DNA from 3 places in the Rhizobium sp. IY2 genome. Region 2 is predicted to be linked to each of the others. Evidence: riboswitches for the same ligand, from Rfam matches in the RefSeq annotation. Region 2 holds a riboswitch; each other region holds the start of a gene.
The links. A riboswitch is a leader RNA that binds a small molecule or an ion and turns the genes downstream of it on or off. The one in region 2 is predicted to bind cobalamin.
Positions count from the first base shown of each region.

Region 1: linked by a shared signal. The riboswitch ahead of cobU (bifunctional adenosylcobinamide kinase/adenosylcobinamide-phosphate guanylyltransferase) and the one ahead of nrdH (glutaredoxin-like protein NrdH) in region 2 are both predicted to bind cobalamin.
Region 3: linked by a shared signal. The riboswitch ahead of ACMUVN_RS20910 (CbtB domain-containing protein) and the one ahead of nrdH (glutaredoxin-like protein NrdH) in region 2 are both predicted to bind cobalamin.

Region 1 is NZ_JBLKNU010000001.1:910,615-914,852, forward strand. Features, by position in the region: gene ACMUVN_RS04455 (chloride channel protein) at 1-1,718, opposite strand, end outside; cobalamin riboswitch at 1,977-2,373, shown strand; gene cobU (bifunctional adenosylcobinamide kinase/adenosylcobinamide-phosphate guanylyltransferase) at 2,595-3,104, shown strand; gene cobW (cobalamin biosynthesis protein CobW) at 3,109-4,158, shown strand; gene cobN (cobaltochelatase subunit CobN) at 4,163-4,238, shown strand, end outside.
Region 2 is NZ_JBLKNU010000023.1:20,579-24,816, forward strand. Features, by position in the region: gene ACMUVN_RS32735 (heavy metal translocating P-type ATPase) at 1-862, shown strand, start outside; cobalamin riboswitch at 1,102-1,328, shown strand; gene nrdH (glutaredoxin-like protein NrdH) at 1,609-1,830, shown strand; gene nrdI (class Ib ribonucleoside-diphosphate reductase assembly flavoprotein NrdI) at 1,844-2,248, shown strand; gene nrdE (class 1b ribonucleoside-diphosphate reductase subunit alpha) at 2,227-4,238, shown strand, end outside.
Region 3 is NZ_JBLKNU010000006.1:328,246-332,483, reverse strand. Features, by position in the region: gene ACMUVN_RS20930 (sensor histidine kinase) at 1-102, opposite strand, end outside; gene ACMUVN_RS20925 (sulfite oxidase-like oxidoreductase) at 402-1,064, shown strand; gene ACMUVN_RS20920 (hypothetical protein) at 1,049-1,681, opposite strand; gene ACMUVN_RS20915 (CbtA family protein) at 1,731-2,477, opposite strand; gene ACMUVN_RS20910 (CbtB domain-containing protein) at 2,591-2,800, opposite strand; adenosylcobalamin (AdoCbl) riboswitch at 2,814-2,956, opposite strand; gene ACMUVN_RS20905 (histidine phosphatase family protein) at 3,045-3,599, shown strand; gene ACMUVN_RS20900 (putative bifunctional diguanylate cyclase/phosphodiesterase) at 4,143-4,238, shown strand, end outside.

The sequences.
Region 1 (4,238 bases), on a different contig from region 2:
CTGAGCTGGCCGATCACCTTGCGTTCGATCAGGTTGTTGACGACGGCGAGAGCTTCGCTTTCGCTCTTGTCGAAGATTGCCGCCGCCTGCCTGGCATTCATCTGCGGCTGCAGGAAATCGTTGCGGTAGTGGATGAAATCGGCAAGCGTCTTGCCCTCGTCCTGTGCGTCGGTCGGATTGGCGTAAATCTCCGGCACCAGCACGAGGCCCGCATATTTGTCGCTCTCCTCGACGAGGACGACGCGCTGGACCGAGCCGATCGGGAAGGCTTGCTTGAATTCTTCCAGGGAGATGCTCGCTTTTGCCGTCTTGACGTCGGCGCGCATCAGCTTGTCCACCGTCAGGTTGCGAATCCAGCCGACATCGTGGGCGCTGCGGATGCTTTCGCCGCGCAGGTGGAAACGCCATGTGGCGAAGGAATAGCCGAAGGTCGAGCGTACGACGAGGGACGAGGTGATGACGGCGGCGAGCACCAGCGCGGTGATCGGGAAATCGCCGGTGATTTCGAGCGCCAGGAACGTCATGGTCAGCGGTCCGCCGATAACGGCGACGGCAAGCGAGCTCATGCCGACCACGGCATAGATGACGGGGGTCAGCGTCGCATCGGCGAAATAGGGTCCGCAATAGGCAAAGAGCTTGCCGAGCAGGGCGCCCATGAACAACGAGGCGAAGAACAGGCCGCCCCTGAAGCCGGAGCCGATCGAGATCGCCGAGGCCAGGGATTTCAACAGGAAGAGACCGATCAGTGTCGGGATCGCCACCTCGCGGGAGAGGTTGAGATGCAGCGCGCCGTGGCCGGCCGAGAGCACCTGCGGCGAGATCATCGCCAAGAGCCCGACGATGACGCCACCGAGCGCCGGGCAGAAGGGTGGGGCGATCGAACTCTTGCGCGCCAGTTCCTCGACGAAGGAGACGCCCTGCATGATCAGGATACCGATGCCGGCGCAGAAGGCGCCGAGCAGCAGCGCCGGGATATAATCGGCCGGCACGACCGAGCCGAAGCTGCCGATATCGATGGTGAAATCACCATCGGCAAGCAGCCTTGCGACAAGGGTGGAAATGAGAGCTGAGACGACGACGGGTGTCAGCGACACGATCGTATAGGTGCCGATGATCAGCTCGAAGGCATAGAAGGCGCCGGTCAGCGGCGCGTTGAAGGCGGCGGCGATGGCGCCCGCCGCGCCGCAGCCGACGAGGATGCGCAGGTCGGAGCGGCGAAGCTGCAGCTTCAGGCCGAATTTCGAGGCAAGGCCGGCGGCAAGCTGGGTATAGCCGGCCTCCAGTCCGACCGAGGCGCCGAACCCGTTGGAGATCAGGTTCTGGACGGCAACGATGATGCTGTCGGTCAAGGATAGACGGCCGCCATGCAGCGCATTGGCTTCGATCGGGTCGACCATCGGCTTCTTGCGCCGTTTCGCCAGCACCAGGAGCAACAGGCCGAGCAGAGCGCCGCCGATTACGGGCGCGGTGAGCAGCAGCATCTTGTTCTCGATCTCGGATGAGCTCAGCCGCTCGCTATCGGCGATGCCGAAGACCAGCTGATGCAGCTCACTGGAGACGTAGCTCATACCGGTGACGGCGAGACCCGAGATGATGCCGACGACGGCGCCCGCCAGTGACAGGCCGACCTCGCTGCGGCGGGTCAGCGCCCGCAGGCGGCCCGGATCGAAGAAAACACGCAGCGCCCGGAAACGGCGCCGATCCAATTTCATAAGCATGGCTAGACAACTAGGCGGGGAGAGGCCCGGTCAAGGGCGGAGATGGTCGCGCAGTCCGCTTGCGACGCAATTGCGGCGAAAAGCCGGCGCCCGGGACAAATATTTATGACGTAAGCCTCTGATAAATGACGATATTTTAGGTAGACTAAGTCGTGTTGATAGGGTTGGGCCATCTGCTCGGAAGCTGACCGGCCGTCAAGGCCGGTTGACTTCACACCCCGGCTTGCCTAACCATCCCTCAACGGATGGTCGCCCGACCATCCTGACATAACGGATGGTTCCGGATCGGTGTTGCGCCCTTCCGGATGAAAAGGGAATGTGAAGGGGCGGACCCAAACCGGGCGCCTTCATCACAGCCGACCCCGCGACTGTAGAGCGGTCAGGGTCTTCCATCCGGCACCGAGCCCCTCCGGCCGGCGGCTTGCAATCATGCAAGCGGGCGGGGTGGGCAACATGCCGGAAAAGCCACTGGAGATGCATGGTGATCAACCGGGGTCGGACGCCTCTAAATCTACGAATCGTCCACCTTTTCACCAATGCAGCCGGGAAGGCGAGGATGATCCGCCGGCACGATCAGGGCGACCGGTTTCCGGTCTGCCCCGATCGCGGCCGATAACCGCGAGCCAGGAGACCTGCCATTACGTGCCGGGCCAGAAGCCCACACCTGGGCACTACGCCCGTTGCCAGCACGGAGGTTGTCTTGGCTGAACGATTGAATTCAGCGCGGCCTGGTGCGGCGCTCGCGACGCCTCCAAGCAGCCCTGCAAGAGGAGTGCTTTCGGCCGGTTATGTCGAATACTCGGTCCCCCCAGCAGTCGAAAAAGGTGCACTCGGAACAAGCCACGGCTACGCACCCTCCCTGAGGAGCGTCTGAGCATGACCACCATCTTCATCCTCGGCGGCGCGCGCTCCGGCAAATCCCGCTTCGCCGAAGCTCTCGTCACCGCGACCGGCCTCGACCGCCACTACCTTGCCACCGGCCGGGCCTGGGACGAGGAGATGCAGGCGCGTATCACTCAGCACAAGGCCGACCGCGGTCCGTCCTGGACGACGCATGAGGAGCCGCTCGATCTCGTCGGCAAGCTTGGCGCCATCGACGGCGAGGGACGCATCGTGCTGATCGACTGCCTGACGCTCTGGGTCACCAATCTGATGATGGAGGAGCGCGACATGGCGGCGGAATTTGCAGCGCTCGCCGATTTCCTGGCCGCCGCGAAGGCGCGGCTCGTTTTCGTTTCCAACGAGGTCGGCCTCGGCATCGTGCCTAACAATCGCATGGCGCGGGATTTCCGCGATCATGCCGGCCGGCTGCACCAATCGATCGCGGCGAAGGCCGCCGAAGTCTATTTCATCGCGGCAGGCCTGCCGCTGAAAATGAAGGGTTAAGTTCATGAACCAGCAGAAAATTCCTGCAACCGTCATCACCGGCTTCCTCGGCGCCGGCAAGACCACGATGATCCGCAACCTGCTCACCAATGCCGGCGGCAAGAAGATCGCGCTCATCATCAACGAATTCGGCGATCTCGGTGTCGACGGTGACGTGCTGAAGGGCTGCGGCGCGGAGAATTGCACCGAGGACGACATCATCGAACTCACCAATGGTTGCATCTGCTGCACTGTCGCCGACGATTTCATTCCGACGATGACGAAGCTGCTCGAGCGCGAACAGCGGCCCGACCACATCGTCATCGAAACCTCGGGCCTCGCCCTGCCGCAGCCGCTGGTCGCCGCTTTCAACTGGCCCGATATCCGCACGCAAGTGACCGTCGACGGCGTCATCACGGTGGTCGATAGCGCCGCCGTTGCCGCCGGCCGGTTCGCCGACGACCATGATGCCGTCGATGCGCGCCGCGCCGAGGATGAATCGCTCGATCACGAAAGCCCGATCGAGGAGCTGTTCGAGGATCAGCTCACCTGCGCCGATCTCATCGTGCTCAACAAGACCGACCTGATCGACGCGGCAGGTCTTATCAGGGTGCGCGACGAGGTTGCCTCCCGCACGGTGCGCAAACCCGCGATCATCGAGGCGAAGAACGGCGAAGTCTCGGCCGGCATCCTGCTCGGCCTTGGTATCGGCACCGAGGACGATGTCGCCAATCGCAAGTCGCATCATGAGCTGGAGCATGAAGACGGCGCGCCGCACGACCACGACGAGTTCGACAGCTTCGTCGTCGATCTCGGACCCGTTGCCGATCCCGCCGGCTTCGTCGAGAAGCTGAAGGCGATCATATCAACCCATGACGTGCTGCGCCTCAAGGGCTTCGTCGATATCGCCGGCAAGCCGATGCGCCTGCAGCTCCAGGCCGTCGGCAGCCGCATCGATCATTATTTCGACCGCGCCTGGGCTCCAGGCGAAAAGCGCACGACGCGCCTCGTCGTCATCGGCCTGCACGAGATGGATCAGGACGCGGTGAGGGCGGCAATCGAAGAGCTGGCATAAACCAATGCATCTGCTTCTGGCCCAGCAGGGAACGATCAGCGACGGCGAGGAGGCGATCGACCTCGGGCAGACGCCGGGCG
Region 2 (4,238 bases):
TTCCTTCGGATTGAAGGAGGCGCAGGTGTTGTCGCGCGCGGCGGTGCTGGAGCAGGGATCCAGCCATCCCTTGGCCCTGGCTATCCTCAACCGCGCCAAGGCGGACGGCGTTCCCGTGCCGCCAGCCTTTGAGCTGGAAGCGCTGCCGGGCAAGGGTGTCAGCGGCAAGGTCGGCGGCGAGACGCTGGACCTGTTGTCGCCGCCGGCTGCCCGTGCGCTCGGGGCGCTCAGCGCGGAGCAGGATGCACGCATCACGGCGCTCAACGACGAGGGCAAGAGCGTATCGGTGCTGCTTGTCAACGGTATCGCGGCCGGCCTGATCGCCATGCGCGACGAGCCGCGCGAGGATGCCGAGGCCGGGCTCGCTAGCCTCAAATCGGCAGGCGTCAAGGCGATGATGCTGACGGGCGACAACAAGCGGACGGCGGCAGCCGTGGCCGGCATGCTCGGCATCGACTGGCTCGGGGAGATGATGCCTGAGGACAAGCAGCGTGTCGTCGGCGAATTGAAGCGCCAGGGCTTGATCGTCGCCAAGGTCGGCGACGGCATCAACGATGCTCCGGCGCTGGCCGCTGCCGATATCGGCATCGCCATGGGCGGCGGCACCGATGTGGCACTGGAGACCGCGGATGCCGCCGTGCTGCACGGACGCGTCGGCGACGTGGCGCGGATGATCGAACTTTCCAAACGCACGATGGGCAACATCCTGCAGAACATCAGCATCGCGCTGGGGCTGAAGGCGGTGTTCCTGGTGACGACGATCATGGGCATTACCGGGCTCTGGCCGGCGATCCTCGCCGATACCGGTGCCACCGTGCTGGTGACGATCAACGCGCTGCGGCTGCTTCGGATAAAGATATAAGCATTCCCCGACTTCATCCTCCGGCGCCCGTCACCGGCGGGATGTCCCATCGACGATTCGGGCCTGATCTCGAACCGAAATCTTTGGACCGGTCATAGGTCGGCTCCCCTCGTGGGGCTTCTCCACAGCCTGCTGTCTTTAAGCTTTGGTTATCCATGTTCTTCACAGGAATGTAGCGATTTCAAACCTGTCGTAACGCAATGCACAAACCATCCGTTGACGCGAATTTGGATTGGCGTACTATATCTAGTGTTCGAGGTTCCATCGATTCGTAGGGAGCGATGGCTAAGACGGGAATACGGTGCGTTTCGCCATGACGGCGCAACAACGCCGGAGCTGCCCCCGCAACTGTGAGCGGAGAGCAACTGTCCGATTTCAGGTCACTGAGGCATGAGGCCTTGGGAAGGCTGGGGCAGGGTGCTTTGACCCGTGAGCCAGGAGACCTGCCTCGAACAAAACGTCCACGGGCGGGGTGTCCGGAAGGTCGCGTTTGCATGGCTGCGGGGATCTCCGCATCGCGTTGCGCAGGCCCGAACCTCCGCCCCTGAAACCTTCGCATTGAGCCACTTCGGGGTGAAGTCATGTCAGTATCTCAATTCAGGCCGCCACCCGCGCAATATAAAGGGCACGTCGCGCCCGGCGGCTGAACGAGCCGCATAGCTGCAAAATACAGAGCCTTTTCGACGGATATCGAGAGATTTCCGATCGATGTCCTGCGTCCCAATCGCGTCGTCACGAGGAATACTATGACCATTACCGTCTACAGCAAGCCTGCCTGCGTCCAGTGCACTGCCACCTACCGCGCCCTCGACCGTCTGGGTGTCGATTATGACATCGTCGATATCTCGCAGGATGCCGAAGCGCTCGATCGGGTCCGCAGCCTCGGCTACATGCAGGCGCCTGTCGTCATCGCCGGCGAGCAGCACTGGGCGGGCTTCCGCCCCGACATGATCAGCGCGCTCTCCTGAGTGAGGACAAGCGGTGGGGTTGATCGTCTATTATTCCAGCCGATCCGAAAATACCCATCGGTTTGTCGCCAAGCTCGGACTGCGCGCGGCGCGCATTCCGACCGGTGGCGTTGACGCGTTCCATATCCACGAACCCTTCGTGCTTGTTGTGCCGACTTATAGCGGCGACGGCGGCAAGGGTGCCGTTCCCAAGCAGGTGATCCGTTTCTTGAACGATGCGGAAAACCGAGGACACATCCGCGGCGTGATCGCCGCGGGCAACAGCAATTTCGGCGAGACATACGGGCTCGCCGGCGACGTGGTCTCGCGGAAATGCCTGGTGCCGTATCTCTACAGGTTCGAGCTCATGGGCACGGAAGACGACGTCGCCAACGTCAAACACGGGATGGAACGATTTTGGACACGGGAACAACTCTGACGCGGGATGCGGGCGCAAAACCGCATAACACTTTTGCTCATCCCGCCGGCGAACGCCCTTTGAAAGCGGCGGAAACGCTCGACTATCACGCGCTGAACGCCATGCTGAACCTCTATGACGAGGATGGGCGGATCCAGCTCGACAAGGATCGTTTGGCGGCCAAGCAGTATTTCCTGCAGCATGTGAACCAGAACACGGTGTTCTTTCACAATCTGAGGGAAAAGCTCGATTACCTCGTGACCGAGGGTTATTACGAGCAGGAGGTTCTCGACCAGTATTCCTTCAATTTCGTGCGAGACCTGTTCGACCAGGCCTATGCCAGGAAATTCCGTTTCCCGACCTTCCTCGGCGCCTTCAAATATTACACCAGCTATACGCTGAAGACCTTCGACGGAAAGCGCTATCTCGAGCGCTACGAGGACCGCATCTGCATGGTGGCGCTGGCGCTTGCGCGCGGCGACGAGGGCCTTGCCCGCGACATGGTGGACGAGATCATTTCCGGCCGTTTCCAGCCGGCGACGCCGACCTTCCTCAATGCCGGCAAGAAGCAGCGCGGAGAGCTGGTTTCCTGCTTCCTGCTGCGCGTCGAGGACAATATGGAATCGATCGGCCGGTCGATCAATTCGGCGCTGCAATTGTCGAAGCGCGGCGGCGGCGTGGCGCTGTCGCTGACCAATATCCGCGAGGCCGGCGCGCCGATCAAGCAGATCGAGAACCAGTCGTCGGGCATCATCCCGGTGATGAAGCTGCTCGAAGACAGCTTCTCCTATGCCAACCAGCTCGGGGCGCGGCAGGGCGCGGGTGCGGTCTATCTCAACGCCCATCACCCCGATATCATGCGTTTCCTCGATACCAAGCGTGAAAATGCCGACGAGAAAATCCGCATCAAGACGCTGTCGCTCGGCGTCGTCGTGCCCGACATCACCTTCGAGCTCGCCAAGAACAACGAGGACATGTACCTGTTCTCGCCCTATGACGTGGAACGCGTCTATGGCGTGCCTTTCACCGAGATTTCGGTGACGGAAAAGTATCGCGAGATGGTGGCGGATGCCCGCATTTCGAAGAAGAAGATCAAGGCGCGCGAATTCTTCCAGGTGCTTGCCGAAATCCAGTTCGAGAGCGGCTACCCCTATATCACGTTCGAGGACACGGTGAACCGGGCCAACCCGATCGCCGGACGCATCTCGATGAGCAACCTCTGCTCGGAAATCCTGCAGGTGAGCGAGGCCAGCGACTATAACGATGACCTCTCCTACAAATATCTCGGCAAGGACATTTCCTGCAATCTCGGCTCGCTGAACATTGCGGCGGCCATGGATTCGGCCGATTTCGGCAAGACGATCGAGACCTCGATCCGGGCGCTGACGGCCGTTTCCGACATGAGCCACATCTCCTCGGTCCCCTCGATCGAGAAGGGCAATGACGAGAGCCATGCGATCGGCCTCGGCCAGATGAACCTGCACGGCTATCTCGCCCGCGAACGCATCTTCTACGGCTCGGAGGAAGGTGTCGATTTCACCAATATCTATTTCTATACGGTGACCTATCACGCGATCCGCGCCTCGAACCTCTTGGCGGTCGAACGCGGCACGAGCTTCAAGGGCTTCGAGAATTCGAAATATGCCTCCGGCGACTATTTCGACAAATATACCGAGCAGCTCTGGGAGCCGGCGACGGAGAAGGTGAGGGCGCTGTTCGAGACGGCGGGCATCCACATTCCGACAAGGGAAGACTGGGCCGCGTTGAAGACGGCGGTGATGGCCTCCGGCCTCTATAACCAGAACCTGCAGGCGGTGCCGCCGACGGGCTCGATCTCCTACATCAACCACTCGACCTCCTCGATCCATCCGATCGTCTCGAAGATCGAGATCCGCAAGGAAGGCAAGATCGGCCGCGTCTATTATCCGGCACCGTTCATGACCAACGACAATCTCGATTACTACCAGGATGCATACGAGATCGGGCCGGAGAAGATCATCGATACCTATGC
Region 3 (4,238 bases), on a different contig from region 2:
AAGGCGCAGCGCCGTTCCTGCCTGCGCCGAGGCTTCCCCCATATAAGCGCGTGTCGCAATCGCGCTTCCATAAGTGAAGAAGGCGAAGATGATCAGCGGCACGACGAGCAACGCCGCTATCGCACGATACCTCGAAGACAGATCCGGCTCCTCCCCTTTCTGCCTCCACTCCCCAGCGAGGCATACCCGACGCCCTCAAGTCTAGCGCATCGGCCCGAAAATCGGAATCGATTTTCGGAAAGCACGATGCGTAGATTCAAAATGTTAGAGCGTCCTTTGTGCGTCCGAAAGGATGCACAAAGGACGCTCTAACAACCCTGGCAAGGTTTTCCAAGGGCCCGCCGAAACTTGACACTGAACGAACTCGGATATCCTATTGCCGCATCGCAAGGAAGCCCATCATGAGCGACGATCAGACACCCGCCGACAGCAAGCTCACCACATCCAAGCGCCGCTGGGCGGCCGAGGGCAAGTTCCTGACTGGCCGCATCAGCCGACCTGAAACCGAGCGTCTGCCGCCCGGCCAGCACCTCGTCAAGAACTGGCCGGTGCTCGATCTCGGCCAGCAGCCTGTTGTCTCGACGGATACGTGGCGGCTCGACGTGCGCGGCCTCGTCGAAACACCGCTCACCCTCACCTGGACCGCCTTCCAGGCGATCGAGCAGAGCACTGGGGTGAGCGATATCCACTGCGTCACCACATGGTCGCGCTACGACAACAAATGGAAGGGCGTCTCGACGCGTGATCTGCTCGACCTCGCCATGCCGAAGCCCGAAGCCGGTTACGTCATGCTGACCAGTTATGACGGCTATACCACCAACCTGCCGCTCGCTGATTTCGCCGCCGAGGACGCGATCCTTGCTACCGCCTGGGAAGGCCTGCCGCTGACGCCGGATCACGGCGGCCCGATGCGCCTGGTCGTGCCGCATCTTTATTTCTGGAAAAGCGCCAAATGGCTGCGCCGCATCGAGCTGATGCCCGACGACGAGGCTGGCTTCTGGGAAAAGAACGGCTACCATATCTACGGCGATCCATGGCGCGAGCAGCGCTATTCCGACGATTGAGCCTTCGGCCGCAGGAAGTGGCGAAGCCCAAAAAAACCAAGGCCGAACAATGCAGCGAGCCCGGTCAGCGACGCCATGCTGGCTGGATGAAGTGGCACCTTGCCCCAGTGTGGCTTGATGACATCGGCGGTGTTGAAGGCCTCGCCGCTGAACCGGCAGGTGACGAGCGCAAGGCCGCGCCGCGTCATGTCGGCGTCGACGGCGGAAATGATTTCATTCGCGGCAGCCCTCTCTTGCGGCATCTCGCGCATCGACAGCAAGACCGCCTTGGCCGCCGCGAGATAGGCATGGGCGCATTCGTTGAACGGGCTTTCCTCGTCCGTCACGCTGCCCGGCACCCGGCCCCAGAGACAATAGGAATACTGGATCTCGGCATAGTTCAGGACGCGGCGGAACGGCTCGTTGGTATCGACGGCACGGGAAGCAAGGTCGATGATCCCACTGCGATAGTCTGCAATCACCGCCATCTCGCCATGGGAAATTTCCGGAATATCCAGTCCGGTATGGCTGCCGCCGCCGCTAGGGCTATGGGCAAGAGCGCTTCCAGCAACCACACAAAAAAAGACGGCGGTGGCAAACGCCGTCGACACGAGTGGTATGGTTCTGCTGCTTGTCATGGCCGCCCGAAAAGTTCAGGGCGCCGGCAAGCGGCGCCCTTCGATGCGTTCAGTGAAATGCCGTTGCCGGCCGGCCGCGTTGCCCGTCCTTAACGGCAAGCCGCTTTTCCGCCAGCACTCCGAAGGCAAGGCCCAAGGTTGTCCAGAGGATCACATGCATGCCGAGCGAAGTCGTGCGGAACCGCCAGAGGACCATCGCCGAGAAGTTCTCCGGCACCTCGTTGATCGGCGGCAGCAGATAGAGCACGACGCCGATGAAGACGAGATAAGCGATTCCGGCGATGATCGCGCCATTCCAGAGACCGAAACGCCCCGCGAGGCGGCGCGACAGCGCCACCGCGGCAATCAGCGCGGCGAGCGAGACGACGATCATCAGGAAGAACAGTTCGGTCCTGACGCCGATCGTATCGGGATTGCCCACCGCCGGCGGGTTGGCCGGATACTTGATACCGGGAACGAGGACGATCGCCACGAAGGCGGCAATGGCGATGACGGCCGAGGTGCCGCGCGCCGAAAGGCTGCTGAAACGGCCGTGCACGAAAGCGAAGGCGAGAGCGAAGAGCCCGCCAACGGCAACGCTGTAGGCCATGACGCCGGTGAAAAGGCCGAGACCGGCCTGCGTGGCGCGGCTGACGATTTCAGGTTCGGCAGCTTCACCGGCCGCCTGGGCACTCGCCTCCTCGAAGGCGATCGCCGCATCGACCAGCGGCTCGCCGAAGATATGCGCAAAAGCGAAAACGAGGATGCCAGCAATCAGGCCCGCGAGCATGCCGCGAAGCAGAAGATTTCCAACCATGTCAGGAACTCCCCTAAAGCATGTCGCGCAAAAGTGTGCAGCGATTTTGCGATAACGACATGCGAAAACAAAGACCTAAAGTGAGGCGCGAATCTGAAAGATCGCGACGCGCTTTAGTGGCAGGGAAAGCCGAGGAGATGACGGCCGTCATGCACGAATTCGTGCACATACATCCCGTTGAACAGCGCCATCGCGCCTTCCTCGGTGCCGACAAAATAGAGAACGATGAGCATCAGCAGGCCACCGAAGATCGCCCATGGCAGGATCTCTCCCAGGGGGATCGGCGCCGGTGCCGCGACGGGCGCAAAAGTGGTGTCAGACATGTATTCCTCCGGGAATGACGCGTTCAGTCGAAAGAGTGCTTGTGCAGTAGGGTCTGACTTCCAGCGCGAAGAGCTTTCGACACGCTGGTCACAGTGGCGCGACCGCGCCGGATTTCCACCGGCTTCCAAACCCGCAACAGCACGGTTATATCTGCACGCCGAAGAGACTGTCAACGAAACTTCACAAGCCGGCCGAGGGCCGTCCTGCGCCGCTACAGCCGCACTCCGGGAGATCAGAACGACCGTGAATACGCGCCTCACCTGGATCTGCCACGGCGCGACGATGGCGAGCCGCAAGGCCCTGTTCCCGCTCGACGAACCGCTGGAAGGCAAGGCGGCGGAAGAAGCCGACAGGATGGCCGCCCTGCCCCGCGCCGATCGCGTTGCCACGAGCCCCGCTTTGCGCGCCCGCCAGACTGTTGACGCGCTCCGCCTCCAAGCCCGGATCGATCCGGCGCTTCGCGACTGCGACCATGGCCGCTGGGCCGGCAGATCGATCGCCGCGATAGAGGCGGAAGAGCCTGAGAACCTCATGGCCTGGATGAGCGATCCGGAAGCGGCCCCGCATGGCGGCGAGAGCCTTCTTGATTTGAGAACACGCGTCGCCGACTGGATGGAGAGCGAATCCGCCCTCGGCGGCCATGTGATCGCCGTCAGTCACGCAGCCGTCATCCGGGCGGCGGTCGCCCATGTGCTTCAGGCGCCGCTCTCCTCTTTCTGGCTGAGCGACATCGAGCCGCTCGCCGTCATTCGCATGACCAGCAATGGACGACGCTGGTCTCTGCGCTTCCAGCATTAGAGCGCCGTGCGTCCTTTCGGACGCACAAGGACGCTCGACACTTTCAATCCTCGCATCGCGCTGTCCGAAAATCGATTCCGATTTTCGGACCGATGCTTTAGCGAGTCCTGATCATATCCAGCCTTACACAAGCAAATCGCGTCATCTCTGTTGAACCCGGTTTCGCGGGGACTACTTCCTTATCCCAAGGAGATGGAAGAATGACATATGATTGGAGTGGGGAGCGCACGCGGCGCCTGCGTTTGATGCGTGTCGCCACAGTCACAGTTCTGGTCGGTCTCATCGTCAGCGTCCCGCTGCTGATCGTCACCGCCTGAAGCACGAAAAAGGGCGAGCGATGCCATGGCACGCTCGCCTTCGTTTTTTCCGCACCTGCCATTCTGCCAACCACGAAGAGGGCTCGCTCGGCGTTTTCCTCTGGCGCCAACGGTCCCTCGACGGCACATCAGGAGGCTGCCGCCTCCGATAATTCGCCTTCTGGTTTCAACGAACATTTCAGACTTTCGTGCTACTTCCGCGAAGGGTGGAGATGGAGAAGGCGCAGTGCCGGTATTTTTCCAGAGCAGGGCCGGAAGGCAATGTGTTTCGATCGTCGGGTTCGGGATTACTCTCTGGCTCCTCTGCACCCTGTTGCAGCTT